3 regions of the Serratia sp. EC4 genome follow, and region 1 is predicted to be linked to each of the others. Evidence: predicted binding sites of a transcription regulator. Region 1 holds the regulator's gene; each other region holds the start of a gene.

Region 1 (10,212 bases):
TTTTTTTCCTGCCATGAAACGTAGTCTTTATCCGGTTGCGAATGAGGGTGAGGCTGCTGACGCAAGAGTATACGTGATTTTTCCGCACGATTCCGCCGCATAATTGCCACAGGCCGGCGCACGGGCTGGCTAGATCTCCGCAGCCAAAAGGCATAGGGTGAATTCAGATAACCAAATGAGGGTAGAACATGGCCAAGCGCATTCAATTCTCCGCCACCGGCGGGCCGGAAGTCTTGCAATACGTTGATTTTACACCGCTCGATCCGGCTGCCGGCGAAGTGCAGATCGAGAACAAGGCGATCGGCATCAACTACATCGATACCTATGTACGCAGCGGCCTGTATGCGCCGGCGAGCCTGCCGAGCGGCCTCGGCACCGAGGCGGCCGGCGTGGTGACCAAGGTCGGCGCCGGGGTCAGCTTCCTCAAACCGGGCGACCGGGTGGTGTATGCGCAATCGGCGCTCGGCGCCTACAGCGAGATCCACAACGTCTCGGCAGAACGCGTGGCGCTGCTGCCGGACAACCTGAGTTTTGAACAGGGTGCAGCCTCTTTACTCAAAGGGCTGACGGTATACTACCTGCTGCGCCAGACCTATGACGTGCAACCGGGTGAAGTGTTCCTGTTCCATGCCGCGTCCGGCGGCGTCGGGCTGATCGCCTGCCAGTGGGCGAAAGCGCTGGGTGCGCGCCTGATCGGCAGCGTCGGTTCCGACGAGAAGGCCGCGCTGGCGAAACAGGCCGGCGCCTGGGCCACCATCAACTACCACAAAGAGGATATCGCCCAGCGGGTGGCCGAGCTGACGCAGGGCGAGAAGGTCGGCGTGGTGTACGATTCGGTGGGTAAAAGCACCTGGCTGGCCTCACTCGACAGCCTGAAGCGGCGCGGCCTGATGGTGAGCTTCGGCAACGCCTCCGGCCCGGTGACCGGCGTCGATCTGGCGCTGCTGAATCAGAAGGGCTCGCTGTACGTCACCCGCCCTTCCCTCAACGGCTACATCACCAACCGCGCCGAGCTGCAGTACGCCAGCAACGAGCTGTTCTCCCTGATCGGCAGCGGCGCCATTCGGGTGGAAGTGAAAGACGAGCAGAAATTCGCGCTGGCCGACGCCCAGCGGGCACACCAAGTATTGGAAAGCCGCAGCACCAGTGGCTCCAGTCTGCTGATCCCCTGATCGCGGCAAAAGAAAAGAGCTCCTTGCGGAGCCCTTTCTGTTACTGCGTTTTGTAGGGGTAGAGCAGAGTCCGCCAGAGACCGGGGGTTGCTTCAGCAACACGAATTTTGGTTGTCTCTCACGGTGATGAAATCGGTCGCATCACTGCATCGACCAACATCCTAACAGCCCCGTCCGGCAAAAAACACGCTTTATGTGCCACATCGCCGGGTAAAACTGCCAAGCTGTGATCGCTGCCGCATTAGCGTGGCGGGCAGTTATGCAAGTTTCATCGCGACTGACTGATTATTCGGCAAAAAATCAGTAACGCCGGATCTGGGGTTTCTGCATCGAACGGTAAATCCATACCCCAACCACCGCCAAAATCAACCACGGCAACAGCTTAATCACCACCGCGAACAACCCGCCCAACAGCATGAACGCCGCCGCCGCCAACAGCGCAGCGAAGATCCCCAGCAGCGAGATGCCGGTCACCATCAGCATCACCACAAAGCCAATGAGAAAGAAGATTTCCAACATGATTGCTCCTTTGCAACTCAACGTATCTGCAGAGTGGATTACAAGAAGCGTGCCAGAATGGCGGAAGGGCTAACCTATTGAAAAAACGGGGCAGACATCCGGCAACACGCCGAATGCCTGGCGAAAAAGACTAACTATTGGTCAAACTTTTTGTGGGTTACGCCATTTCGACGCGCGGCTGACGCACCAACGCCAGCGCCTGCTCCACCACCCGCGCATCGGCGCCCGGCTTGTGGGCGTTCTCGCTCAGGTGGCGACGCCACTGGCGCGCGCCCGGCACCCCCTGGAACAAACCGAGGATGTGGCGGGTGATGTGGCCGAGATAGGTGCCGTTGGACAGCTCGCGCTCAATATACGGATACAGCGCTTCGACGATCGCCACGCTGTCCGGCACCGCGGTCTGCGCGCCGAACAGTTCGCTGTCGACCCGCGCCAGGATGCCCGGATTCTGGTACGCCTCGCGCCCCATCATCACGCCGTCCAGATGCTGCAGGTGCTGTTGCGCCTCTTCCAGCGTTTTCACTCCACCGTTGATGGCGATGGTCAGCGCCGGGAAATCCCGCTTCAACTGATAAACGCGCGGGTAGTCCAGCGGCGGCACTTCGCGGTTCTCTTTCGGGCTGAGGCCGGAGAGCCAGGCTTTGCGAGCGTGGATAGTGAACATGTCGCACTCGCCGCGCCCGGCGACGGTCTGGATAAAGTCGCACAGGAAGGCGTAGCTGTCCTGATCGTCGATGCCGATGCGGGTCTTCACCGTCACCGGTATCGATACGACGTCGCGCATCGCCTTGATGCAGTCGGCGACCAGCGTCGCCTGGCCCATCAGGCAGGCGCCGAACATGCCGTTTTGCACGCGATCGGACGGACAGCCGACGTTGAGGTTAATCTCGTCATAACCGCGCTGCTCCGCCAGTTTGGCGCAGTGCGCCAGCGAGGCCGGATCGCTGCCGCCCAGCTGCAGCGCCACAGGATGCTCTTCTTCGCTGTAGGCCAGGTAGTCACCCTTGCCGTGTATGATCGCGCCGGTGGTCACCATTTCGGTGTACAGCAGCGTTTCCTTGGTCAGCAGGCGGTGGAAGTAACGGCAATGACGATCGGTCCAGTCGAGCATTGGCGCGATGGAGAAGCGATTGGCGGCGTAGGTTGGGGCGTGGTTGTCTTTCGTCATGCTGAGTTACTGGCTACCTGAGTCTGTCTGGGTTCAACGAACGGCGCGCGGCCGCAAACGGCTATTATAGCGACAATCGGCGCCGTTGGGAAAACCGCCTTGCCGGCGGCGTAAATAAGCGGGAGTAAGGCGAATAAATTCACGCGTTCAGGTGTTATCTCATTACGGGCGCGCACGGCGCCTCTGCCTTGAGGACACAACCATGAACAGCTTCATTAAACGCCTGCTGGCATCGACCATTGCCGGCTGCCTGCTGTTTTCCGGCGGGGCGCTGGCGATGGGCGGCGACGGCAGCGGCCAAACCCCGCCGACCTGTCCGAAAGGCCAGGTCTATGACAGTAAAACCCAGACCTGCACGGTGGATAAAAGCAGCAAAGTCGACGACGCCGACCGCACTAACTATGCCTATGCACTGGCGAAAAGCGGCCGCTATCAGGAAGCGATCGATATGCTCAACACGCTTAAAAATCCCAACACCGCCGTCGCACTGAATTATCGCGGCTACGCCACGCGCAAACTTGGCCGCACCGATGAGGGTATCGGCTATTATTTAAAATCAGTCGCCCTCGATCCGAAATACCCCAAAGTGCGCGAGTACCTGGGGGAAGCCTATATGCTGAAAGGGCGGCCCGACCTGGCGCGCCAACAGCTGCAGGTGATCCAGTCGCTGTGCGGCACCGGGTGCGAGGAGTACCGTGATTTGGCGGCAGCCATCGACCGCCACCCGGAATCTTGATCCGACGCGCCTGCGGAGGTGACTATCAGCGGCGATGCGATACGCGATGAACTCGGCCACTATCTCTCCCGCCTGTGGCGCTATGCGCTGGTGCTTTCGCACCGGCGGGATATCGCCGACGATCTGGTGCAGGCGACCTGCGTGCGTGCGCTGGAGCGCGCCGCGCAATTCACCCCCGGTTCTCACCTGGATCGCTGGTTGTTTTCCATCCTGCACTCCATCTGGCTCAATGAAGTTCGCGCCCAGCATCTTCGCCAAGGGCAAGGCTGCATGGCGGCGGAAGAGCTTGGCGATGCGGACAACGGTGAACAGCCAGTCTGGCTCAATGAAGTGATGCGGCGCGTAAGCCGGCTGCCGGCGGCCCAGCGCAACGCGCTGTTTTTGGTGGATGTCGAAGGGCTGTCCTACCGGGAAGCGGCGAAAGTGCTGGCGGTGCCAATCGGCACCGTCATGAGCCGCCTTGCGGCCGCACGTCAGGCCTTGGCCGATGACCGCCAGTTGCCAAACGACGATTCGCACCATAAGAAGACCCCTCCTCCCCCCTTGCCCCGCACTCGCCGATAAACCGCTGGCCGCCGATTCGTATTCAGCGCCCTATTCCAACGCGCGGATAACCCGGCACGGCTGCCCCAGCGCCAACACATTGGCCGGAATGTCGCCGGTGACGATGCTGCCCGCGCCGATAGTCGTGCCATCGCCGATGGTCACTCCCGGCAGGATCACCACGTTGCCGCCGATCCACACGTTGCTGCCGATGGACACCGGCTGCGCCGAGGTGCGGAAAGGAAAAGCCGGATCGCCGGTAAAGCGTTCACCGGCCTTCAGCGGATGACTCGGCGTGTAGATTTGCACGTTGGGGCCGATCAGCGTGTTGTCGCCGATGGTGATGGTGTTGCAATCGAGGAACACCGCATTGACGTTGATAAAACAGTTTTTGCCGATGCGGACATGCTGCCCGTAGTCGCACCAGAATGGCGTTTCGATCCAGCTCGCCTCACCCCAGCTGCCGAACAGCTCGCCGAGCAGGCGATTTTTCTCGTCCGCCTGATGCGAATCCAGCGCCTCCAGGCTTTTGGTCAACGCCCTGGCTCGATGGTACAGGGCGATCAGTTCTTCATCGCGGCTGTTGTACTCCAGGCCGCTTAACAGCTTCTCTCTTTCCGTCATCACACAAGGCTCCTGCTTATCACGCGGATGAAGCGCGTTATACCGCTCTCGCCCGCTGCTCTCCAGCGCTAAAATCGGCAACGTTGATTTGCCGTCCGGCGGAGGGGAAAAGTTGTGATGCATCTCTCTTTTAGCGCGCTCAGCGCGCCTTTCTCTGCGCTATCCTCAGGGGAAAAGGGGGCAACTCTCGGCGATTCGCCGTAATCATGGTAAAATCGGCTTTTTTACGTACCGGGATATTTGCGATGAACTCAACCACCCAGGAAAAGCTGCTGGCGCAGGCGGAACGCCTCTGCCAGCAACGCAATGTGCGATTGACGCCGCAACGGCTGGAAGTGCTGCGTCTGATGACTCAGCAACCCGGTGCAATCAGCGCTTACGACCTGCTCGATCTGCTACGCGTCGCCGAACCGCAGGCCAAGCCGCCGACGGTCTACCGCGCGCTGGATTTTCTGCTGGAGCAAGGATTTATCCATAGGGTGGAGTCCGCCAACAGCTACGTGCTGTGCCACCACTTCGAACAGCCGATGCATACGTCCGCGCTGTTTATCTGCGACCGCTGCGGCCAGGTGACCGAACGCACCACCGAAGGCGTAGAGGAAACGCTGCAGAAGCTGGCTCAGGAGGCCGGATTTGCGCTGCGGCACAGCGTAGTGGAAGCGCACGGTCTGTGCGCCGGCTGCGTGGAAGTTGAAGCTTGCGACAGCAAGCATGACTGCGCCGAACACGATCACAGCATCGCCATCAAGAAGAAGTAAGACAAAATCAGGTACCTCCCTGTACCTGCGGCCGGAGCGCCAGAGGATGGAGCGACGCCGGCCTGCGCTGTGCAAGCCGCCTTCAATGGCGGCCTTGCAGATTACCAGCGGTGTTTGGTGTGATCTTCCCAGGCTTTCACCTCTTTTTCGGCCGCCTCTTTCTGGTAACCGTAGCGCTCCTGGATTTTGCCGACCAGCTGTTCGCGTTTCCCTTCGATGACCGTCAGATCGTCATCGGTCAGCTTGCCCCATTTCTCTTTCACTTTGCCTTTCAGCTGCTTCCAGTTACCGTCGGCTTGATCTTTATTCATAGTCTCTCCGTTAACCTGTGGTGAATCAGTGATCCCTGTCGCCGGCCGGGGTTAACCAGAAAATTTTCTGGCTGATGCTCCCTTCACCTTAAGAAGCAACGCTCCCCTTCATTTACCAGCCACATGATTCATTCTAGTTAAACATGGAAATAAAAAAGCCAATTTGCAGAATAAAAAACCATTAAAAAACAAAATAAAAACAAAAAACGCCAACAAACAACGAGCTAACGCGAACGGATCTGGACTAAAAACATGTAAGCAAACATGAACAAAACATAAGATAAATTAATAAATAACCCAACAAAGCGTTCGACCTAGCGTGCAGCAAACCAACTGCCGCGCACCTGATGACGGTGCCAAATCCAGCCCAACGCCAGGCCGCGCAGCGCCAGAAACACCGCCAGCGCCAGCCAGAGCCCGTGGTTGCCTAACAGCGGCACGCTGAACAGCGCCAGACCGTATCCCGCAGCGGCCACCGCCATGCTGTTACGCATCTCGGCGCCGCGCGTGGCGCCGATAAACATGCCGTCCAGCAAATAGCACCATACCCCGACCAGCGGCAGAATGACCTGCCAGGGCAAATAATGTGCGGCCAACGCACGCAGTTCCGGCAAAGAGGTCAATGCCGCCACGATCTGCTGGCCGGTAACGGCATACGCCAGGCCGAAGGCCAACGCGACCAGCCCTGCCTGCCTGCAGGCCGCGTGCCACACCTTGCGCAGTTGGCTGTCGTCCCGGGCGCCGTAGGCGTGGCCCGAATGAGCCTCCACCGCATAAGCAAAACCGTCGAGCGCATAGGCGGTGAACGTCAGCAGATTCATCAATACCGCATTGACCGCCACCACCTCGCTTCCCAGGCGAGCGCCGAAAATGGTCAACGACGCAAAGCACAGTTGCAGCAACAGTGAACGCAGCATGATGTCGCGGTTGAGCGCCAGCAGGCGACGCAGATCGCCACGCCAGGCCTGGCGCAGCATCTGCAGGGTAATACCGCGCAGGCGCATCACCCGCCACGCCAACCACAGGCCGAGCAGCAGCGTAGCGTATTCGGCGATGGCGGTTGCCGCCGCCGCCCCCCGCACGTTCCAGCCCAGGCCCATCACCAGCCAGATATCCAGCACGATGTTCAGCAGGTTGCCGACGATCAGCAGGATCACCGGCGCCCGCACGTACTGCACGCCGAGCAGCCAGCCCAGCAGCACCAGATTGGCCAGCGCCGCCGGGGCGCTTAACCAGCGGATCTCAAGAAAACGCCGCGCCTGTTCCAGCACCTCGCCATCGCCACCGACGATCCGCAGCGCCAGTTCGATCAGCGGATAACGCAGCAGGACGATCGCCGCGCCGCCCAACAGCGCCAGCAGCAGCGGTTGCATAAAGGCGCGCGCCAGCGCTTGCGGGTTCTGTGCCCCCAGCGCTTGCGCCGCGAGGCCGGTGGTGCTCATGCGCAGGAATAACAGCAGCATGAAGAGGAAGCTGGTCGCCACCGCGCCGATCGCCACGCCCCCCAGGTAGATCGGGCTGTCGAGGTGGCCGATCACCGCGGTGTCCACCAGCCCGAGCAGCGGCACGGTAATATTGGAGAAGATCATCGGCAGGGCGAGGCGCCACAGGGCTTTATCGGTGTCGCTGGTGAAGGCGGAAATCAGGCGCATGATGGGATGTTCCTGTGACTGAGTGACAAAGGGCGAAGTCAGAAACAAAAACGCCCCAAAACAGGGGCGATTGATACAGGGAGCGGCGGTGATGGGCCGGCGATTAAATCCAGTCGCCGTTGCGGATCACGCCGACCGCCAGCCCTTCGATAGTGAAATTCTGCTGACGCAGATCGACCACTATCGGTTGGAATTCGTTGTTCTCCGGCAGCAGTTCAACCACGTTGCCGTGCTTTTTCAAGCGCTTGACCGTCACTTCGTCTTCGATCCGCGCCACCACGACCTGGCCGTTGCGCACGTCTTGCGTTTTGTGCACCGCCAGCAGATCGCCGTCCAGAATGCCGATGTCGCGCATTGACATGCCGTTCACCCGCAGCAGGAAATCGGCGCTCGGTTTAAACAGGGAAGGATCCACCTGGTAGTGCCCTTCGATGTGCTGCTGCGCCAGCAGCGGCTCGCCGGCGGCGACGCGGCCGATCAGCGGCAGCCCTTCTTCTTCTTCCATCAGCAGACGGATACCGCGTGAGGCACCGGAGACGATTTCGATCACGCCTTTGCGTGCCAGCGCCTTCAGGTGTTCTTCGGCGGCGTTAGGCGAACGGAACCCCAGACGCATCGCGATCTCGGCACGCGTTGGCGGCATGCCCGTTTGCGAAATGTGCTCGCGAATCAGATCGTAGACCTCTTGCTGTCTGGTAGTTAGTGCTTTCATTCCGCCCCCTGTTTGTTTATACAGTCTTGCTGTGAGTATATACAGGTAAGCGCGGATTGGGAACCGAAGAATAAATAAAAATCAGTCAGTAGGCGCTTTTCGTCAGCCGAAATGCTGCCATAGGACCGTGCCCCAAACGAACAGCGCCAGTGCGATCGCCAGCGACACCGCCGCCGATCCCATGTCCTTGGCCCGCCCGGACAGCTCGTGATGTTCGCTGCCGATGCGATCCACCACCGCCTCGATCGCGCTGTTCAGGATCTCGACGATCATCACCAGCGCTACCGATCCGATCAATAAAATGCGCGCTATCGCACCCACATCCAGCCAGACAGCCAGTATGATAGCCAGAAGGGTGACCACCAGTTCCTGGCGGAAAGCCGCTTCGTGCTGCCAGGCGGCGGATAGCCCTTTATAGGAATAGCCGGCGGCCTTGATGATGCGGGTCAGTCCGGTTGCTTGGTTTGCCATGTTTTCGTGCCTTTCTCAGAGGTCGGTCATAATAAAAAGAGTCTAGAACAGTCCGCGCTGACGGCTCTCGGTTTTCGAACACCACAGATCTGCTACCCGGTTTCTGGTATGCTTGCGGCGCATTGCTAACAAGAGGCTTCACGTTGTTATGTCAGGTTGGCGTAAAATTTATTATAAAATATTGAATTTACCACTTAAATTGTTGGTAAGAAGTAAGGTCATCCCTTCAGATCCGGTTACCGAGCTAGGGTTGGATCCCTCACGGCCGATTTTGTATGTTTTACCTTACAATTCCAAGGCGGATTTGCTGACGCTGCGCACCCAGTGCCTGGCGCAGGATCTGCCTGATCCGCTCAACTCGCTGGAGATCGACGGCACCGTGCTGCCGAGCTACGTGTTCATTCACGACGGCCCGCGCGTGTTCCGCTACTACACCCCGAAAGAAGAGTCGGTAAAGCTGTTCCACGACTATCTGGATCTGCATCGCAGCAACCCGGATCTCGACATTCAGATGCTGCCGGTTTCGGTGATGTTTGGCCGTTCGCCGGGCCGCGAAGGCCACGGCACGCCGCACCTGCGTCTGTTGAACGGCGTGCAGAAGTTCTTCGCCGTGCTGTGGCTCGGCCGCGACAGCTTCGTGCGTTTCTCCAACACCGTGTCGCTGCGCCGCATGGCTACCGAACACGGCACGGATAAAACCATCGCGCAGAAACTGGCGCGCGTGGCGCGCATGCACTTCTCGCGCCAGCGCCTGGCCGCGGTGGGCCCAAGCCTGCCGGCCCGTCAGGATCTGTTCAACAAGCTGTTGGCGTCCAAAGCGATCGAAAAAGCGGTCGAGGACGAAGCGCGCAGCAAGAAGATCTCGCACGAGAAGGCCCAGCAGAACGCCATCGCGTTGATGGAAGAGATCGCCGCCGACTTCTCCTACGAAACCGTGCGTCTGTCCGATCGCGTGCTGAGCTGGACCTGGAACCGGTTGTATCAGGGCATCAACGTCACCAACGCCGAGCGCGTGCGCCAGCTGGCGCAGGACGGCCACGAGATCGTCTACGTGCCCTGCCACCGCAGCCACATGGACTATCTGCTGCTGTCCTACGTGCTGTATCACCAGGGCCTGGTGCCGCCGCACATCGCCGCGGGCATCAACCTCAACTTCTGGCCGGCCGGCCCGATCTTCCGTCGCCTGGGCGCGTTCTTCATCCGCCGCACCTTCAAGGGCAACAAGCTGTACTCGACGGTGTTCCGCGAATACCTCGGCGAGCTGTTCACCCGCGGTTACTCGGTGGAATACTTCGTGGAAGGCGGCCGTTCCCGCACCGGGCGCCTGCTGGAGCCGAAGACCGGCACCCTGTCGATGACCATTCAGGCGATGCTGCGCGGCGGCACCCGTCCGATCACGCTGGTGCCGATTTACATCGGTTACGAGCACGTGATGGAAGTGGGTACCTACGCCAAAGAGCTGCGCGGCGCCACCAAGGAAAAAGAGAGCCTGCCGCAGATGCTGCGCGGCCTGCGCAAGCTGCGCAACCTGGGTCAGGGTTACGTC
Region 2 (10,212 bases), on a different contig from region 1:
TTTTTGCATGGGCGCGGCGTGGAAGAACCCGCACGAGCGCGATATGCCTTATTTGCAGCAGATGGTGCAGGGCGTGAAAGCGATGGGCATGGAAACCTGCATGACGCTGGGCACGCTTGACGGTACTCAGGCCGAGCGGTTGGCGGAAGCCGGATTGGATTACTACAACCATAACCTCGACACCTCGCCGGAGTTCTACGGCAACATCATCACCACCCGCAGCTACCAGGAGCGTCTGGATACGCTCGACAAGGTGCGCGACGCTGGCATCAAAGTGTGCTCCGGCGGCATCGTCGGGCTGGGTGAAACGGTGCGCGACCGCGCTGGGCTGCTGGTGCAACTGGCCAACCTGCCGAAACCGCCGGAGAGCGTGCCGATCAACATGCTGGTGAAGGTGAAAGGCACGCCGCTGGCGGATAACGACGACGTCGATCCGTTTGACTTCATCCGCACCATCGCGGTGGCGCGCATCATGATGCCATCCTCTTATGTCCGCCTTTCCGCCGGCCGTGAACAGATGAACGAACAGACGCAGGCGATGTGCTTCATGGCCGGCGCCAACTCCATCTTCTACGGTTGCAAGCTGCTGACCACGCCGAATCCGGAAGAAGATAAGGATCTGCAGCTGTTCCGCAAGCTGGGATTGAACCCGCAGCAGACCGCCACCGAACACGGCGACAACCAGCAACAGCAGGTGCTGGCCAAGCAACTGCTGAACGCCGATACCGCCGAGTTTTACAACGCGGCGCCGTGATGAGCTGGCCACAACGCATCGAGCAGGCGCTGGCGGAGCGGCGCCTCAACGCCGCCTACCGTCGGCGACAGGCCACCGAGGGCGGCAACGGCCGCCAGATCCGGCTCGACGATCGTCTCTATCTGAACTTCTCCGGTAACGACTACCTGGGGCTTAGCCAGGATGCGCGGGTGATCGCCGCCTGGCAGCAGGGCGCGCAGCGTTACGGCGTCGGCAGCGGCGGTTCGGGCCACGTCACCGGCTTTAGCGTGGCGCATCAGGCGCTGGAAGAGCAACTGGCGGCGTGGCTCGGCTATCCGCGCGCGCTGCTGTTCATCTCCGGTTACGCCGCCAACCAGGCGGTGCTGGCGGCGTTGATGCAGAAGGGCGATCGCATTTTGGCCGATCGCCTCAGCCACGCCTCGCTGCTGGAGGCGGCGGCGCAGTCGCCGGCCGAGCTGCGCCGGTTCCAGCACAATCAGCCGCAGGCTTTGGCGGATTTGCTGGCCAAACCCTGCGATGGGCAGCGGCTGGCGGTGACCGAAGGGGTGTTCAGCATGGACGGCGACGGCGCGCCATTGGCGGAACTGTACCGCTTGACCCGCGCGGCGGGCGCCTGGCTGATGGTGGACGATGCCCACGGCGTCGGCGTGCGCGGCGAGCAAGGCCGCGGCAGCTGCTGGCAGCAGGGCGTGCGCCCTGAACTGCTGGTGGCGACCTTCGGCAAGGCGTTCGGCGTCAGCGGCGCGGCGGTGCTGTGCGATGAGGCGACCGCCGAGTATCTGCTGCAGTTCGCCCGCCATCTGATTTACAGCACCGCGATGCCGCCGGCGCAGGCCTGCGCGCTGCAGGCGGCGCTGGCCTGCATTCAAGAGGGTGATGAACTGCGCGCCCGGCTGCAGGACAATATTCGCCGTTTCCGCCAGGGCGCGGCGCCGTTGGCGCTGACCCTGACGGACTCCGACACCGCCATCCAGCCGCTGCTGGTGGGTGACAATCAACGCGCGCTCGATCTGGCGACCCGCCTGCGCGAGCGGGGGCTGTGGGTGAGCGCCATCCGTCCGCCGACGGTGCCGCCGGGCGGCGCGCGGCTGCGCATTACCCTGACGGCGGCGCACCAGCCGCAGGACATCGATCGCCTGCTGGAGGTATTGCATGACGTCAGCCAATGACAGGGTGAACAAACAGGCGGTCGCCTCGGCCTTCAGCCGCGCGGCCGGCAGCTACGACGCCGCCGCCGCGCTGCAGCGTGACGTTGGCGAGCGCTTACTGGGGATGGGGAGTTCCCACCCGGGCGAACGGCTGCTGGACGCCGGCTGCGGCACCGGCTATTTCAGCCGTATGTGGCGCGAGCGCGGCAAGCAGGTGACCGCGCTCGATCTGGCGCCGGGGATGTTGGCGTTCGCCCGTCAGCAACAGGCGGCGCACCATTATCTGCTGGGCGATATCGAACAGGTGCCACTGCCCGACGCGGCGATGGACATCTGTTTCAGCAGCCTGGTAGTGCAGTGGTGCAGCGATCTGCCCGCTGCGCTGGCGGAGCTGTATCGCGTGACCCGTCCCGGCGGCGTGATCCTGTTTTCCACGCTGGCGGCGGGCTCGCTGGAGGAATTGGGGGACGCCTGGCAACAGGTGGACGGCGAACGTCACGTGAACGCCTTTTTGCCGTTGACGCAGATCCGCGCCGCCTGCGCTACCTATCGACACGAGCTGGTGACGGAATTACGCACCCTGAACTACCCGGACGTGATGACGCTGATGCGTTCGCTCAAGGGCATCGGGGCGACGCATTTGCATCAGGGGCGCGAGGGCGGCCTGATGTCGCGCGGCCGTCTCGCCGCGTTGCAGGCGGCTTACCCGTGCCGGCAGGGGCAGTTCCCGCTCAGCTATCATCTGGCTTATGGAGTGATTTATCGTGATTAAACGTTGGTTCGTGACCGGCACCGACACCGAAGTGGGGAAAACCGTCGCCAGCAGCGCCTTGCTGCAGGCCGCCAACCGGGCGGGTTACCGAAGCGCCGGCTATAAGCCGGTCGCTTCCGGCAGCGAAATGACCGCCGAGGGGCTGCGCAACGGCGACGCGCTGGCGCTGCAGGCCAACAGCGGCGTGGCGCTGGATTACGACGAAGTGAACCCTTACGTTTTTGCCGAACCGACCTCGCCGCATATCGTCAGCGCCGATGAAGGCCGGCCGATCGACGCGGCGCGGCTGTCCGACGGCCTGCGCCGGCTGGAGCAGCGCGCCGACTGGGTGCTGGTCGAGGGCGCCGGCGGGTGGTTTACTCCGCTGTCGGCGGAGTACACCTTCGCCGACTGGGTACGGCAGGAGCAACTGCCGGTGATCCTGGTGGTGGGCATCAAACTGGGGTGCATCAACCACGCGGTGCTGACGGCGCAGGCGGTGCAACAGGCGGGGCTGACGCTGGCCGGTTGGATCGCCAACGACGTGACGCCGCCGGGGCGGCGGCATCAGGAATACCTGGCCACGCTGTGCCGCATGCTGCCGGCGCCGCTGCTGGGCGAAATCCCGCACCTGCCGCAGGCCGAACGGGCGCGGTTGGGGCAGTATCTGGACATCAGCCTGCTATAAACAAACGCCCCATGAGGGGGAGTCCCCCTCATCTTCCTTCCTGTCCCGCCAGCCCGGCGCCGATCAGCGCCTCATCCAGCTGCGCCAGCGCGCCGTGCGCCACGGTGCGCCCGCTATCCAACAGGCAAAAGCGGTCCGCCACCCGGCGCACGAACGGCAGCTGATGTTCTACCAGCAAAATGGTCATGCCCAATTCATAGTTGAGCCTGCGGATCACGTTGCCGATGTCGGCGGCGATCGAGGGCGGCACGCCCGCCGTGGGTTCGTCGAGGATCAGCAGCGCCGGCTCCTGCGCCAGCGCACGACCGATCGCCAACTGGCGCTGGGCGCCTTCGCACAGATCGCCGGCGCGGCGGGTACGCATCTGGCGCAAATTGGGAAACAGGCTGTAGATCAGCGGCGGAATGCGGCGAGGGGCGCCGCGCACGGCCATCTGCGCCACCTGCAGATTCTCTTCCACGCTCAGCTGCGAGAAGAGTTGCCGCCCTTGCGGGACGTGGCTGATGCCCAGTGCCGCGCGGCGCTCCATCGGTTGCAGCAGCAGGTTTTGCGGCGGCTGATCCGCCGGCTGCCAGGTCATGCTGCCGCTCACCACCGGCAAATGCCCCATGATGCAGTTGACCAGCGTGGTCTTGCCCACGCCGTTGCGCCCGAGCAGCACGGTGCACTGGCCGCGCGGCAGCTCCAGGTTGATGTCCCACAGGGTGTGGTTTTGACCGTAGAATTGATTGACCGATCTCAGGCTCAGCATTTGGCATTCTCCTCATAGACGCTCGTTTCACTCGTTGGCGGGGGACAGCAAAGGCCGCATGCGCGGCGAATTTCCCGAGTGTGGCAATGTCTGGAACAAGATGCCGTCCGTCCAATGAGCCAGAGCAAGGTCTGCGGTGGACGGAATGACAGTCAATATGTCGTTAAAAACGACGCTTGTGACGACTTGGTGTCGTTCTTGCGCTTTTACAGGCGATAGCACCGCGAGGGGTACACGCTGCGGCTGGCAGCGCATCACGCTGCCGCACCGCATTTATACGCAGGAAGATAAAGCAACTCTCAGGCCAGTTTTACCGCCGGGTGAAAACGGGGATTGTTATCGCCTTGTTAACCGCTGGTCAGGCCTGACGCGCGCTGCCGTGACAGCCTGAAAATACGCGGGGAAGTTAACCCGGACGTTTTTTGCACTCTTGTGGTGCTCTTCGGGGAGGGCATGGTGCAAGGCATTGCGCCGCCGTCAAGCGCGATCCGCGAGAAAGGGGCCGATGCGATTTTGGCAATGGGGATTTTTAGTATTAATCGGCATAAACAAAGCGATATTTTTATGAAAAAATAACTAAAAAAGCCATTTTGGCGAGTGTAAAGGGCGAAAAGCTTTCTTTCTGTAACTCCCGCCCCGGGCGGGGCGGTGAGAGTTATCCACTATTCCTGTGGATAACCTTGTGTATTAGATTTAGAAAAACGCTGCAAAGCGAGAGCGGACGCGGGTTCTGTTCGCTTTGCCCGCATTCTCGTCTTTTTATTAAATATCTTATATATCAATAGATTAATTAAAATCAAGACGCAGGGGTATTGATCAGGTCTCTATGTATGATTTTTCGACGCGGTGCTATCAATAAGTTAATTCGCGGCAAGTTCTGGGGATAAATCTGTTATTGACAATAAAAATGTCACCCCGCTGTAACGTCACGGTGCAACGGCATTGCCGCAGTGCCGGGCGCGGCGACGAATCCGCTTGAAGCTGGTTTTATATCCAGTATCATGGGCACTGGCGCAAATCGCCGACACTTTCCATAATTAGGGGCCATGTCCGGCGCAGAGCCGGCTGGCCGCCTGAGCGCGCGCATCTCCACAGGGTAGCCGAGCAATGAGTAAACTTTTCAAACTGCATTCCGAGTTCAAACCGGCCGGCGATCAGCCGGAAGCCATCCGCAAGCTGGAAGAGGGGCTGGAAGACGGCCTGGCGCACCAGACGCTGCTGGGGGTCACCGGTTCGGGCAAGACGTTCACCATCGCCAACGTGATAGCCGATCTGAATCGGCCGACCATGGTGCTGGCGCCGAACAAGACGCTGGCGGCGCAGCTGTACGGCGAGATGAAAGCGTTTTTCCCGGAGAATGCGGTGGAGTACTTCGTCTCCTACTACGACTACTACCAGCCGGAAGCCTACGTGCCCAGCTCCGACACCTTCATTGAAAAAGACGCTTCGGTGAACGAGCACATCGAGCAGATGCGTCTTTCCGCCACCAAGGCGCTGCTGGAGCGGCGCGACGTGGTGGTGGTGGCGTCGGTGTCGGCGATCTACGGCCTGGGCGATCCGGATCTTTACCTGAAGATGATGCTGCATCTGACCCAGGGGATGATCATCGATCAGCGCTCCATTTTGCGCCGCCTGGCGGAGCTGCAGTATTCCCGCAACGATCAGGCTTTCCAGCGCGCCACTTTCCGCGTGCGCGGCGAGGTGATCGATATCTTCCCGGCGGAATCGGACGAGCTGGCGTTGCGCGTCGAGCTGTTCGACGAAGAAGTGGAGCGGTTGTCGCTGTTCGATCCGCTGACCGGCCAGATTGAACAGGTGGTGCCGCGTTTTACCATCTACCCGAAATCGCACTACGTGACGCCGCGCGAGCGGATCATGCAGGCGATGGAAGAGATCAAGGTCGATCTGGCGGACCGCCGCAAGGTGCTGCTGGCCAACAACAAGCTGCTGGAAGAGCAGCGCCTGACGCAGCGCACCCAGTTCGATCTGGAGATGATGAACGAACTGGGCTACTGCTCGGGCATCGAAAACTACTCGCGCTACCTTTCCGGGCGCGCCGAGGGCGAGCCGCCGCCGACGCTGTTCGACTACCTGCCGGCGGACGGCCTGCTGGTGGTCGACGAATCCCACGTGACCATTCCGCAGATTGGCGCGATGTTCAAGGGCGACCGCGCGCGCAAGGAAACGCTGGTGGAGTACGGCTTTCGTCTGCCGTCGGCGCTGGACAACCGCCCCTTGCGCTTCGAGGAGTTCGAGGCGTTGGCGCCGCAGACCATCTATGTTTCCGCCACGCCGGGCAAATATGAGCTGGAGAAATCCGGCGGCGATCTGATCGATCAGGTGGTGCGGCCGACCGGGTTGCTGGATCCGATCGTGGAAGTGCGGCCGGTCGCCACCCAGGTGGACGATCTGCTCTCCGAGATCCGCAAGCGCGCGGCGATCAACGAGCGCGTGCTGGTGACCACCCTGACCAAACGCATGGCGGAAGACCTGACCGAATACCTGGAAGAGCATGGCGAGCGCGTGCGCTACCTGCACTCGGATATCGATACCGTGGAACGGGTCGAAATCATTCGTGACCTGCGTCTGGGCGAGTTCGACGTGCTGGTGGGCATCAACCTGTTGCGTGAGGGGCTCGACATGCCTGAGGTGTCGCTGGTGGCGATTCTGGACGCCGACAAGGAAGGCTTCCTGCGTTCCGAACGTTCGCTGATCCAGACCATCGGCCGCGCGGCGCGTAACCTGAACGGCAAGGCGATCCTGTATGGCGATCGCATCACCGATTCGATGGCCAAGGCGATCGGTGAAACCGAGCGGCGCCGCGCCAAGCAGCAGGCCTATAACGAAGCCAACGGCATCGTGCCGCAGGGGCTGAACAAGAAGATCGGCGACATTCTGCAGATCGGTCAGCCGGTCAACCGCGCCAAGGGTAAAGGCAGGAGCAAGGCAGTGGACGGCGGCGCTCAGCTCCAGAACCTCACGCCGAAAGCGCTGGATCAGAAAATCCGCGATCTGGAAGCGCAGATGTACACCCACGCGCAAAACCTGGAGTTCGAGCAGGCGGCTGCGCTGCGCGACGAGATCCACCAGCTGCGCGAGCAGTTCATCGCGATTTCCTGACCGTTGGACGGCGCCCGCGCCGTGGGCGTCAAAATTCCTTGTCGGCCGCGCCAAAGCTGTTATGGTGTGCGGCCCGATTTGACCACGAAGAGTACCGAACATGAGCCAACACCAGTCTAAAGACCCGCTGCACGGCGTGACGCTGGAGCAACTGCTGAATAAACTGGTGGATCACTACGGTTGGTCCGAACTGGGCGCGCGCATTCGCATCAACTGCTTCCGCAGCGATCCGAGCATCAAGTCCAGCCTGAAGTTTTTGCGTCGCACGCCCTGGGCGCGCAAAGAGGTGGAAGATCTGTATATCGATATGGTCAGCCATCCCGCCCCGGCCAGCGATAATCCCTGGCTGCGCGGGCGAGACGGTTAAATTCGGTCAGCGGCGGGCGGCCAGCTCCACCAGCGCGTGATCCAGCGCCTGGCGCAGCAGTTGGCGATCGTGGCGGTAGGGGATGTCGCTCGCTTCCAGCGGCTGTTGAATCACCACCCGATCCTGCACTTCACTGGCGTCCACCGCCGGGCCGACGATCAGCGCATCGATCATCCGGCGGCCGATCTTCTCTTCCATCAGCGTCAGCTTATCCTTTAACGACAGCGCCGCGGCGGCCACGCTCAGCTCGCGGCCGAGGTTGCCGATATAGATCATGCTGGCGCTGCTGCGGCGCAGCGCCTGGGTGAGATCGTCCAGCAGCAGCAGCGGCATCAGGCTGGTGAGAAAGCTGCCCGGCCCGATCAGAATCACGTCGGCTTGCGCGATGGCGTCCAGCGCTTCGCGCGTGGCGTTGACCGGGGGCGACAGCATCAGCTCCTGCGGCATGTGGGCCAGTTGATCGACATTCACTTCACCGTAAACGTGATTGCCTTCGTGATCGTGCGCCATCAAATCCACCGGCTGCTCCGACATCGGGATCAGCGCCGCATCCACCTTCAGCAAGCTGCGCACCAGATTGATCGCTTCCAGCGGGCGCACGCTCAGGTGATCCAGCGCTTTCAGCATCAGGTTGCCCAGGTTATGGCCGGCCAGCTCACCGTTGCCGCTGAAACGGTATTCGAACATCGCCGAGGCGACGCTCGGTTCGGTGATCAGCTGGTTGAGACAGTTGCGGGTATCGCCCCAGGCAATGCCGCCTTCCGAACGGCGGATGCGGCCGGTGGAACCGCCGTTGTCGGTGGTGGTGACGATGCCGGTCAGGCGGGAGCCTAAGGACGACAGGGCCGACATCACACGGCCCAGGCCGTGCCCGCCGCCCAACGCCACCACGCGGTCGAGATCGGCCAGGGTACGATTACGCATAAATTTCCTTACAAAGGGGCTGAACTGCCCGCATAAGGTAGCGGATCCGGCATAAAAACGCGATAAAGAGTGTCATTTGCGTGATTCTGGTCAATTCGTCCACGCAAGCGATGTTTATCATGGTTTACCCGAATAGACGGCGTCTAAAAACGCTGTATAGACAATTATATAGCGAATTAACGCGTTGGCTATCGTTGCCGATTAGCGCTAGAATTCTGCTGAAAACCACGGTTTCATTCCGGCTACTCAAGGTAGCGGGAAGAGAAATCAAACTCCTAGCCCCTGCGCCTACGTTGTTCATCCGGAACGATATGGCGCCTGGGCCGTGGCGAAGTCAGCCACCAGGGTGCAGAGGGGAAACGCTCGCATCTCCCGACTTTGGAAAGGTGTTATGGTACCGCAACTCATTGATGCTTATGAGCGCAAGTTCTATTACCTGCGCTTGTCGATCACCGACGTGTGCAACTTTCGTTGCACCTATTGTCTGCCCGACGGCTACAAGCCGAGCGGCAGCCCGAAAAGCTTCCTGTCGCTGGATGAAATCCGCCGCGTCAGCCGCGCGTTCGCCGAACTGGGCACCGAAAAGGTGCGCCTGACCGGCGGCGAACCTTCGCTGCGCCGTGATTTTACCGAGATCATCGCCGCCGTGCGGGAAAACCCGGCCATCCGTACCCTGGCGGTCACCACCAACGGCTACCGTCTGGCGCGCGATGTCGCCGCCTGGCGTGACGCCGGCCTGACGGCGATCAACGTCAGCATCGACAGCCTGGATCCCCGCCAGTTTCACGCCATCACCGGCCAGGACAAGTTCCGCCAGGTGATGGACGGCATCGACGCCGCCTTCAGCGCCGGTTTCAGCAAGGTCAAGGTCAACGCCGTGCTGATGCGCGACGTCAATCACCAGCAACTCGGCGCGTTTCTCGCCTGGATCAAGGATCGGCCGATCCAGCTGCGCTTTATCGAACTGATGGAAACCGGCGAGGGCGGCGAGCTGTTTCGCAAACACCACGTTTCCGGCGAAGTGATTCGCCGGCAGCTGGAACAGCAAGGCTGGCAGCGCCAGGCGCGCGGCCGCAGCGACGGCCCGGCTCAGGTGTTCAGCCACCCGGACTACCAGGGTGAGGTGGGTCTTATCATGCCGTATGAAAAAGACTTCTGCGCCAGCTGCAACCGGCTGCGCGTTTCTTCCATCGGCAATCTGCATCTGTGCCTGTTCGGCGAGCAGGGGGTGCCCCTGCGCGATCTGTTGGCGGACGACGGCCAGCTCGACGCGCTGAAGGCGCGCATTCAGAGCGGGCTGCTGAGCAAGAAGCAGACCCATTTCCTGCATCAGGGCAACAGCGGGATCACCCAGAACCTGTCGTTTATCGGCGGCTGACAGCCAATAGGAGCTTATTGAACCATGAGCCATGCGAGCAGCGAGTTTATTCCGGCGCATATCGCCATCCTGACCGTGTCCGACAGCCGCGGCGCGGCGGAAGACACCTCCGGCCAATATCTGCAGGACGCGGCGCAGGAAGCCGGCCATCAGGTGGTGGATCGCGCCATCGTCAAAGATGACATTTACCAGATCCGCGCGCGGGTTTCCGCGTGGATCGCCGATGACAACGTGCAGGCGGTGCTGATCACCGGCGGCACCGGTTTTACCGCGCGCGACAACACGCCGGAAGCGCTGTTGCCGCTGTTCGACAGAGAGGTGGAAGGGTTCGGCGAACTGTTCCGCATGG
Region 3 (10,212 bases), on a different contig from region 1:
CGAATATGTAAACTTAAAAGGGCGGAAGGGCAGCAATGATAGTGGCAGGGGCGATCTTTATTCTGACGTTGATCTTGGTCATCTGGCAACCGAAAGGGCTGGGTATTGGCTGGAGTGCGTCGATCGGGGCGGGATTGGCATTATTGAGCGGCGTGGTGCACGTCGGCGACATCCCCGTGGTATGGCAGATAGTCTGGAATGCGACTGCGACCTTTATCGCCGTCATCATCATCAGCCTGTTGCTGGATGAAAGCGGCTTTTTCGCCTGGGCCGCCTTGCACGTCGCGCGCTGGGGCAACGGCAGGGGCCGCTGGCTGTTTACCTATATGCTCCTGTTGGGCGCGGCTGTGGCGGCGCTGTTCGCCAATGATGGCGCCGCGTTAATCCTCACGCCGATCGTGATCGCCATGCTGTCGGCGCTCGGTTTTCGTCCTGCTGCGGTGCTGGCTTTCGTCATGGCGGCGGGCTTTATCGCCGATACCGCCAGCCTGCCGCTGGTGGTGTCCAACCTGGTGAATATCGTTTCGGCGGATTTCTTTCACTTGGGCTTTACGGAGTATGCGGCGGTGATGGTGCCGGTCAACCTCGTCGCCGTGGCGGCGACGCTGGTGATGTTGCATCTGTTCTTCCGCAAGGATATTCCGCCGGGCTATGCGCTGACGCGTTTACCGGCGCCGCGGGAAGCGATTCGCGATCGCGCGACGTTTCGAGCCGGTTGGGCGGTATTGGCGCTGTTGCTGATTGGCTTTTTCGCCCTGGAACCGCTCGGCGTGCCGGTGAGTTTGGTCGCCGCCAGCGGCGCGCTGGTGCTGCTGGCGGTTGCGAAACGCGGGCGGGCGATCGATACCGGTAAATTGCTGCGCGGGGCGCCCTGGCAGATCGTGATTTTCTCGCTGGGCATGTATCTGGTGGTCTATGGGCTGCGCAATGCCGGCTTGACCGATCTGCTGTCCGGCGTGCTGGATGCGCTGGCGCGGCAGGGGCTGTGGGCGGCGACGCTCGGCACCGGCTTCCTGAGTGCGTTTCTCTCTTCCGTCATGAATAACATGCCGACGGTGCTGGTGGGGGCGCTGTCGATCGACGGCAGCGGCGCGGAAGGCGTCATCAGGCAGGCGATGATTTACGCTAACGTCATCGGCAGCGATCTCGGCCCTAAAATCACCCCGATCGGCAGCCTGGCCACGTTGCTGTGGCTGCATGTGTTGGCAAGGAAAAACATCGTCATTACCTGGGGCTATTATTTCCGCGCAGGACTGGTGATGACGCTGCCAATTCTGTTCGTCACCCTGGCAGCGCTGGCGCTGCGGCTGTCCGTTTTATCCTAACCGGAGAAACCGTCATGAGCAGTATCAAGATTTATCACAACCCGGCCTGCGGCACGTCGCGCAATACGTTGGCGCTGATCCGCAACAGCGGCGTTGAGCCGGAGGTGATTCTGTATCTGGAAACGCCTCCCAGCCGCGAACGGTTGATTGCGTTGCTGGCCGACATGAACATGCCGCCGCGCGCGTTGTTGCGAAAAAACGTCGAGCCTTACGCCGAGCTGCAGCTGGACGACAGCGCCTGGAGCGACGAACAACTGATCGACGTCATGGTGCAACAGCCGATCCTGATCAATCGCCCCATCGTGGTGACGCCGCTTGGCACGCGCCTATGCCGTCCGTCGGAGGCGGTGTTGGAGATTGTGCCGGATCCGCAGCGCGGCGCCTTCAGCAAAGAAGACGGCGAGCCGGTGATCGACGCGCAGGGCCGCAGGATCACCTAAGGCTGATCGCTGCGGCCCCGCATTTCGGCCAATCAGTGCAGTTCGGCGCCGCTGCGATCGGCCAGCGCTTCCAGCAGCGGGGCGGAAGGCACGAAGAACAGGGTGCCGGTCACCGCGCGGCTAAAATCGAGCAGCCGATCGTAGTTGCCGGCCGGGCGGCCGATAAACATGTTTTCCAGCATCTGCTCGATCGGCTGCGGGGAGCGCGCATAGCCGATAAAGTAGGTGCCGAACTCGCGCAGGCCGGGGCGGCCGAACGGCATGTTGTCGCGCAGAATTTTCACCTCGTTGCCTTGCTCGTCGGTGATGGTGGTCAGCGAACTGTGCGACGACGACGGTTTGACCGCTTCATCCAGCTCGATGTTGGACTGCTTATGGCGGCCGATGATCTTCTCCTGCGTTTCCACGCTGAGCGAATTCCAGCCCTGCATGTCGTGCAGGTATTTCTGCACCAGCACATAGCTGCCGCCGCTGAACGCCGCGTCTTCGTCGCCGATCACCGTGTAGTCGAAGGCTTCGTGCCCTTCCGGGTTCTCCGTGCCGTCGACGAAGCCGATCATGGCGCGCTGATCGAAGTAACGGAAGCCGTGCACCTCCTCGATCACCGTCACGGCGTCGCCGAGCTTGGCGGTCAACTGAGAGGCCAGTTCAAAACACAGATCCATTTCATCGGCGCGGATATGCAGCAGGATGTCGCCAGGCGTGGCGACGGCGACGCGTTCCCCGCTGCCGATCGGGCTGAACGGATGCAGCTGGCGAGGGCGCGGCGCGCCGAACAGCGTATCCCAGGCCTCGGAGCCGAAGCCGCAGACGCAGGTGAGGTTGCCCGCCGGCGCGCGTTTGCCGACCGAACGCACCACGGCGGCGATGTCGCCGCACCAGGCGCGCACCGCCGCCAGATGGGCGGGAACGGGCGACAGGGTGGCGACGATAAAGATGGCATGGCGCGTCACCGGCGTGAATACGGCTTGCGGCAGGGGGGTATTTGCATTCATTGCATTCGGCTCCAGTGTGTTCGGGTGAAATAGATCAGATCAAATTAAAGTGCTCGTCGGGTTTCATCGGCGGTGGCAGCGGGCTTTGGTCATTCATTTCCAGCAGGTTGCGCTCGATGGTGTTGCAGATGGCGTTTAACGGCAGATGGTTGGCCGACACGCCAAACGGATCCTCCAGCTCTTCGGCCAGTGAGTCCCAGGATAAGAAGGTATAGGAAATGAACACCGAAACAAACGGTGTCATGTAATGCAGGTCGGTCACCAGGGCAAAAGGCAACAGGCTGCAGAACAGGTAAACGGTGCGCTGCAGGATCAGGGTATAGGCGAACGGCACCGGCGTGCTGGCGAGCCGTTCGCAGCCGCCGAGGGCGTGGGACAGTTCGCTCAGCTTGTTGTCGAGCAGCTCGAAAGTGATGTCGCTCAGCAGCCCCTGTCGGCGCAGCTTGCCGATCTCCTGGCCCAGCATCAGCAGGATGCGGTTGGTCGGCATCGGGCTGGCGATCACCTCGGCCAGCTCTTTGCTGCTGAGATTGTGGTACAGATCGGCGGTGGGATCGGTGGCGCGCAGTTGATGCTTCAGGCTCCAGCTGAAGGCGATCAGCAGCTTGGCGACCTTTTGCTGCACCGCCGGTTCGTCCGGCAGCAGGCTTTTGATCTGTCGCAGCAGGGATCGCTCGGTAATCAGCAACGAGCCCCACAGGTTGCGCGCTTCGACAAAGCGGCTGTAGCCGGCATTATTGCGAAAGCCGAGAAAAATCGCGATGGCGATGCCCAGCAGGCTGAACGGCGCGATGGTTAAATGCACGCCGAGCTGTTCGTACCATTGGTAGCTGATCACCGCCACTATCGACATCAGCACGTTCAGCGACAGACGAAAGGTGATCTTTGACAGCACGGAACCGTGCCAGGCGAACAGGCGAAAAAACCAGTTCTGGTGCGGGCGAATTATCATGACGTGGATGCTTCCTGGTGTCCTGCTATTGAGAATAGTCGATTCTTATCCGGCGGCGTTAGGCCGCCGTTGTCGATTGCCAGAGCCGCTGCGGGTGCGTATAGACGGTGGCGCGCCCCGGCTTGCTGAAGCCCACCAGCGTCAGGTTGCTGCGCTCGGCCACCTCCACCGCCAGGCGGGTGGCGGCGGAAACGGCGAACAGGATCTCGACGCCGCACATGGCGGATTTTTGCACCATTTCATAGCTGGCGCGGCTCGACACGAGCGCCGCACCCTGCAGCCACGCCTGTTGGCTGCGGTAGCCCAGCAGCTTGTCGAGCGCCACGTGGCGGCCGACGTCTTCACATCCGCCGCTGAGCGCGCCGTCCGGCTGGATCCAGGCCGCCGCGTGGGTGCAGCCGGTCAGTTTCCCCACCGTTTGCACGTCCTGCAGCTGCGCCAACGCCCGGTCGAGCAGCGCCAAATCGAAACGTTGCGTGAAAGGCAGCGGCGCGATGGGCTGAGCAACCTCCTGCAGCTGTTCCACCCCGCAGACGCCGCAGCCGGTGCGGCCGGCCAGGCTGCGGCGCTTCTCTTTCAGCTGCATAAAGCGGCGGCTCGAGAGTTCCACATGCACTTCAATGCCGTTGCAGGCCGGTTGCTGGCGGATGTCGTAGATGTCGTCGGGGGAGGCGATGATGCCTTCGGACAGCGAAAAACCGATGGCGAAGGCCGCCAGATCTTTCGGCGTCGCCATCATCACCACGTGGGAAATGCCGTTGTACACCAGGGCGACCGGCACTTCTTCCGCCAGCCAATCCTGATGCGCCTGTGCCAGATCGTTGCGCTGCCAGACCGCGTGGCGCGACAGGCATTCCTGTTTGATATCGTCGGTTTCTGCGAGGAGTAGGTGCTTGTTCATAACGTTCTCGTGACCGTCGGTGACGAGGCGCCGACGAGGATGAATTCTTATTAGCAGGTGTGGGGATTATACAGGATTCTGATCCCGCTCGCGTAGGGAATCACGCCCTGCAGGTTATCCACAGTTTTGGTGGATAACGTGTGTGCAAGGGGCAGTGAAACACTTAGCAGGCGTAAAAAAAAATCGCTCAGAAAATTATTATATTACGCGACAAAGCGCGATCCGCAGGGGGATAGGGGGTTGCACGCGTTCGCGTTTTGTTTATGCTTTACTGTATAAATATACAGTTTGGTTATGATTATGCTGAGCAATTCAAGGTTGTATGCTTTTTCACCAGGTGAGCCCCTAACGTTACCGCTGTTTGCCGATCGCGTGGCCTGCGGTTTTCCTTCCCCGGCGCAGGACTACGTCGAAGGGCGGCTGGATATCGGCAGGCTGCTGGTGCGGCACCCCAACGCCACCTATTTCGTGCGCGCCAGCGGCGAATCGATGATCGACGGCAATATCCGGGATGGCGATTTGCTGATTGTCGACAGCGCCCTGACGCCGGAGCACGGCAATATCGTGATCGCCGCGGTGGACGGCGAATTCACCGTCAAAAAACTGCAGCGCCACCCCGATGTGCGGCTGTTGCCGATGAACCCCGCCTACGCGCCGATCGTGTTCGACGACGAAGCGCAGCTGGAGATTTTCGGCGTGGTGACCTTTATCGTCTACGCGGCGCGGTAGCCATGTTCGCCCTGGTAGACGTCAACAGTTTCTATGCTTCCTGCGAGACCATCTTTCGGCCCGACCTGCGGGGGCGACCGGTGATTGTGCTGTCCAACAACGACGGCTGCGTGATCGCCCGCAGCGCCGAGGCGAAGGCGTTGGGCGTGCCGATGGGCGCGCCTTATTTCAAAATCAAAGCGGAGATGCGCCGTCGCAACGTTGCGGTGTTCTCCTCCAACTACGCGCTGTACGCCGATATGTCCCGCCGGGTGATGGACACGCTGGAGGAGATGGCGCCGGCGGTGGAGATTTATTCGCTGGACGAAGCCTTTCTGCGGCTGGACGGCGTGGCCCACTGCGAGGCGCTGGAGCCGTTCGGCCAGCGGGTGCGCGATCGCATCCGGCGCGAGCTGCATTTGACGGTCGGGGTCGGCATTGCGCCGAGCAAAACGCTGGCCAAGCTGGCCAACTTCGCCGCCAAGAAATGGCGCGGCACCGGCGGCGTGGTGGATTTATCCGATCCGGTGCGCCAGCGTAAATTGCTGGCGTTGCTTCCGGTGGAAGAGGTGTGGGGCGTGGGGCGCCGCCTGACTCGCCAGCTGCAGGCGATGGGTATTCACACCGCGCTACAGCTGGCGGACTGCGATACCCGGCTGGCGCGTAAAACCTTCAGCGTAGTGCTGGAACGCACGATACGCGAGCTGCGCGGCGAGTCATGCCTGCAGTGGGAAGATGAGGCGGCGGCGAAAGAGCAGATCATCTGTTCCCGTTCGTTCGGCCAGCGGTTGACGCATTATCCGCACATGCGCGAGGCGATTTGCAGCTACGCCGAACGCGCCGCCGAAAAGCTGCGGCAGGAAAAGCGCTACTGCCGCAACGTCTCGGTGTTTATCAAAACCAGCCCGCATTCGGCGGGCGAAGGGTATTACAGCAATATGGGCACCGCCCGGCTGCAAACCCCGAGCAACGACAGCCGCGACATCATCGCCATGGCGGTGCGCGCGCTGGAGAGCATCTGGCAGGAGGGGCGACGTTACCTGAAGGGCGGCGTGGTGCTGGGGGATTTCAGCGCCGCCGCCATGGCGCAGATCGACCTGTTCGACGACTGCCCGCCGCGCCGCAACAGCGAACGGCTGATGGCGACTCTCGATCGCCTGAATCAGGAAGGGCGCGGGCGCGTATGGTTCGCCGGGCAGGGGATCGTCAAGCCGTGGCAAATGAAGCGCGACATGCTGTCGCCGGCCTACACCACCCGGCTGGCGGATATCCCGGTGGCGCGGCTGGGGGAGCGGGCGCCGCGCACCGCTGAATCGAAGGAAGAAAAACGCCGCGGGTGACAACCGGCGGCGTGGGTAGGCCGAGTGTTACTTCACCGTCGCCGGATCCGGCTTATCGGGGGCGATGCCATACAGTACCATGGCGCGGTTGACCTCGCTGCGGGCGATACGGCCTTCGTCAGCCAGCAGCTTCAACGCGGCGAGCGCGATGAAATGGCGGTTGACCTCGAAGAACTCACGCAGCGCCTCGCGGGTGTCCGAGCGACCAAAGCCGTCGGTGCCCAAGGCGATAAAAGTACGGTCGGGCAAGAACGGTTTGATCTGATCGCCGACGATCTTCATATAGTCCGTTACCACCACCACCGGGCCGGGATGCGCCGCCAGCAGGCTCTGAATATAAGGAACTTTCGGCGGATCTTCCGGATGCAGCAGGTTCCAGCGTTCGGCCGCCATGCCGTTGCGGCGCAGCTCGCTCAGGCTGGTGGCGCTCCAGATATCGCTGGCGACGCCAAAGTCCGCCGCCAACAGCTCCGCCGCCGCCAGCGCCTCGCGCATGATGGCGCCGCTGGCGACCAGTTGAGCGCGCGGGCTCTCTTGGTTTGCCGCTTCGTTCCGTTTGAGCAAATAGGCGCCCTGGATAATCCCGTCCTCCACGCCCGCCGGCATCGACGGCTGCGGGTAGCCCTCGTTGAGCAAGGTGATGTAGTAGTAAATATCCTCTTGTTCAACGAACATTCTGCGCATGCCGCTCTGGACGATCACCGCGAGTTCATAGGCATAGGTCGGATCGTAGGAGACGCAGCTGGGGATCACCGAAGACAGCACGTGGCTGTGGCCGTCGTCATGCTGCAAGCCTTCGCCCATCAGGGTGGTTCTGCCGGAGGTGGCGCCGAGCAGGAAACCCTTGGTGCGCGCGTCGGCCGCCGCCCAGGCGAGATCGCCCACCCGCTGCAGCCCGAACATGGAGTAGAAGATATAGAACGGGATCGTCGCGACATCGTGGTTGCTGTAGGCGGTGCCGGCGGCGATCCAGGTCGATATTGCGCCGGATTCGTTGATGCCTTCCTGCAAAATCTGGCCGTCTTTGGCCTCTTTGTAGTAGCTGAGCTGCCCGGCGTCTTGCGGGGTATACAGCTGGCCGAGCCAGGAATGGATGCCAATCTGGCGGAACAGGCCTTCCATGCCGAACGTGCGCGACTCGTCCGGCACGATGGGCACGATCAGTTTGCCGATGTTGGCGTCTTTGAGCAGCGTGCCGAGGATATTGACGAAAGCCATGGTGGTCGACATGTTGCGTTCGCCGCTGCCTTTCAGGAGGCCCTCGAAGCGCGATAGTTCCGGTATCGCCAGCGGAGCGGATTGGCCGAAGCGGGCAGGAATGTAGCCGCCCAGCGCAGTGCGCGTCGCGGTGATGTACTTCGCCGCCGCGCTGTCGGGTTCGGGCTTCAGGTAAGGGATTTCTGCCAGTTGGGCGTCGGAGATGGTCAGCCCTAATCGGTCGCGGAAGGCTTTCACCGCATCCTGGCTCATTTTTTTCAGCTGGTGGTTGATGTTCTGCCCTTCACCGGCTTCCCCCATGCCAAACCCTTTGACGGTTTTGGCCAGCACCACCGTCGGTCTGCCCGTGGTATGCACCGCCTGATGGTAGGCGGCGTACACCTTTTGCGGATCGTGGCCGCCGCGGTGCAGCGCCCAGATCTCATCGTCGCTCAGGTCGGCGACCAGCTCGAGCAATTCCGGGTACTTGCCGAAGAAATGCTCCCGCACATAGGCGCCGCTTTGCGACTTGAAGGTTTGGTAATCGCCGTCGACGCACTCCATCATGCGCTGCATCAGCAATCCGGAGCGGTCTTTTTGCAGCAGTTTGTCCCAGCCGCTGCCCCAAATTACTTTGATCACCTGCCAGCCGGCGGCTTTGAAGGTGCCTTCCAGCTCCTGAATAATCTTGCCGTTGCCGCGCACGGGGCCATCCAGCCGTTGCAGGTTGCAGTTCACGACGAAGATCAGGTTATCGAGTTTTTCTCGCCCACCCAGCGCAATCGCCGCCAGCGATTCCGGCTGATCCATCTCGCCGTCGCCGAGAAACGCCCACACCTTTCTCCCCTGGTGCGGTTTCAGTTCGCGGTATTCCAGATAGCGCATGTAGCGCGCCTGGTAGGCGGCGGTCAGCGGCCCCAGCCCCATCGAAACGGTGGGATATTGCCAGAAATCCGGCATCAGCCGCGGGTGCGGGTAGGAGGAGAGGCCGCGGCGTGTGGATTCGCGGCGAAAGTTGTCGAGCAGTTCCTCGTCGATGCGGCCTTCGAGATAGGCGCGGCCATAAATGCCGGGGGCGGAATGCCCCTGGATATACACCATGTCGCCGGCGAAATCATCGGTGCGCCCACGGAAGAAATGCGTGAATCCCACATCGTAAAGCACTGCGGCCGACTGGTAGGTGGCGATATGCCCGCCGACGTTGGAATGTTTGCCGGCGCGCAGCACCATCGCCATGGCGTTCCAGCGAATAAACGCATTGATGCGCGCTTCAGCGGCCAGATCGCCGGGATACGTCGGTTGCTTATAGGCCGGGATCGTATTCACGTAGGGCGTGGTGACCAGGCTGAAGAAATCACCGTGCTTGCGCTGATCGGCCTCGGCCATTCTTTCCAACAAAAAATGCGCGCGTTCACGGCCGTCGATGTCAGTGACACCTTCAAATGCCTCAAGCCATTCAGCCGTCTCCTGTGGGTCAAGATCTGCTTTTACCGCGGGTTGGTTCATAAAGGCTCCAAATGTACTTACCTGATAAGGCGCTGAGCGATACAGGGGTTTAGTAAGTTGCAAGTGCAAGAATTGCAAATGCAACAATAGCGAAAGCCACTCTATCCCTTTACAATTGCAATTGCAACTCACCGGTTTTGACGAGAAAAATGACATGACAGATAAACAACCCGACCTGTGGTTCTCCTTTGTGCGCGCGCATCGGGCGATGATCAGAAAGATAGAGGCGAAGTTGTCGGAAGCGGGGCTGCCGGTTTACGCCTGGTATGACGTGTTATGGGGATTGGAAAGCGGGGAAAACGGCACACGCCGCATGCATGAGCTGGCGGACGTGTTGGTGATTGAGCGTTACAACCTGACCCGCCTGATGGATCGCCTGGAAAAAGAGCGGTTGGTCACGCGTTTTCGATCGGATGACGATCGCCGGGCCTCCTTCGCGACTATCACAGAGGAAGGCAAGGCCCTGCGGAAAAAGATGTGGGAGATCTACCGTTCGGTGGTCAACACCCACTTTCTCAACCAGTTCAGCGAAGAAGAGATCGCACGCTTCTCCGACGCGTTGAACAATGCGATGCAGCTGGCCAGAGAATGATCAGGCATCGGGCGTGATGTGCAGAACGCGCAGCGCATCGGCGATCAGCGCCGAAGGGATTTTCTGCTCGTCGGCCAGCAGTTTGAGGGCGCAGAGCGCAATCCATTCCGCCTGCGGGTAGTGGATTTCGCTGCGCACCCGTGAATCTGAGCCCACCGCGGCAAAGCGTGCGGGAATGAATCGCTTGAGCTGATTGGCAATCAGGTGCGAGTAGTCGGTGACGGCGACGACGGGGGCATTCCCGGCACCCAGGCAC

What was found. The regulator LexA, encoded in region 1, represses DNA repair genes until DNA is damaged. The targets are predictions, from matches to a motif close to TNCTGTATGTACATACAGNA.
Region 2: uvrB (excinuclease ABC subunit UvrB) is a predicted target of LexA. The motif match lies at 5,054-5,073, and genes of this name have one in related genera.
Region 3: umuD (translesion error-prone DNA polymerase V autoproteolytic subunit) is a predicted target of LexA. The motif match lies at 4,883-4,902, and genes of this name have one in related genera.

Annotation. Positions count from the first base shown of each region.
Region 1 is NZ_JBNIDE010000008.1:145,360-155,571, forward strand. It holds gene dnaB (replicative DNA helicase) at 1-15, opposite strand, end outside; gene ACP39K_RS19830 (quinone oxidoreductase) at 189-1,172, shown strand; gene pspG (envelope stress response protein PspG) at 1,473-1,691, opposite strand; gene dusA (tRNA dihydrouridine(20/20a) synthase DusA) at 1,849-2,859, opposite strand; gene ACP39K_RS19845 (tetratricopeptide repeat protein) at 3,062-3,595, shown strand; gene ACP39K_RS19850 (RNA polymerase sigma factor) at 3,614-4,159, shown strand; gene ACP39K_RS19855 (sugar O-acetyltransferase) at 4,190-4,762, opposite strand; gene zur (zinc uptake transcriptional repressor Zur) at 5,008-5,520, shown strand; gene ACP39K_RS19865 (CsbD family protein) at 5,622-5,831, opposite strand; gene dinF (MATE family efflux transporter DinF) at 6,146-7,483, opposite strand; gene lexA (transcriptional repressor LexA) at 7,587-8,195, opposite strand; gene ACP39K_RS19880 (diacylglycerol kinase) at 8,298-8,666, opposite strand; gene plsB (glycerol-3-phosphate 1-O-acyltransferase PlsB) at 8,815-10,212, shown strand, end outside.
Region 2 is NZ_JBNIDE010000002.1:395,342-405,553, forward strand. It holds gene bioB (biotin synthase BioB) at 1-754, shown strand, start outside; gene bioF (8-amino-7-oxononanoate synthase) at 754-1,905, shown strand; gene bioC (malonyl-ACP O-methyltransferase BioC) at 1,889-2,656, shown strand; gene bioD (dethiobiotin synthase) at 2,649-3,323, shown strand; gene ACP39K_RS08575 (ATP-binding cassette domain-containing protein) at 3,352-4,074, opposite strand; gene ACP39K_RS08580 (hypothetical protein) at 4,528-4,650, shown strand; gene uvrB (excinuclease ABC subunit UvrB) at 5,182-7,194, shown strand; gene ACP39K_RS08590 (VF530 family protein) at 7,295-7,561, shown strand; gene ACP39K_RS08595 (gluconeogenesis factor YvcK family protein) at 7,568-8,485, opposite strand; molybdenum cofactor riboswitch at 8,746-8,890, shown strand; gene moaA (GTP 3',8-cyclase MoaA) at 8,877-9,863, shown strand; gene moaB (molybdenum cofactor biosynthesis protein B) at 9,888-10,212, shown strand, end outside.
Region 3 is NZ_JBNIDE010000001.1:844,336-854,547, reverse strand. It holds gene ACP39K_RS03980 (arsenic transporter) at 36-1,325, shown strand; gene arsC (arsenate reductase (glutaredoxin)) at 1,340-1,765, shown strand; gene ACP39K_RS03970 (Dyp-type peroxidase) at 1,798-2,760, opposite strand; gene ACP39K_RS03965 (bestrophin family protein) at 2,795-3,712, opposite strand; gene fdhD (formate dehydrogenase accessory sulfurtransferase FdhD) at 3,771-4,613, opposite strand; gene umuD (translesion error-prone DNA polymerase V autoproteolytic subunit) at 4,908-5,342, shown strand; gene umuC (translesion error-prone DNA polymerase V subunit UmuC) at 5,345-6,661, shown strand; gene aceE (pyruvate dehydrogenase (acetyl-transferring), homodimeric type) at 6,689-9,364, opposite strand; gene ACP39K_RS03940 (MarR family winged helix-turn-helix transcriptional regulator) at 9,519-9,956, shown strand; gene ACP39K_RS03935 (transketolase-like TK C-terminal-containing protein) at 9,957-10,212, opposite strand, start outside.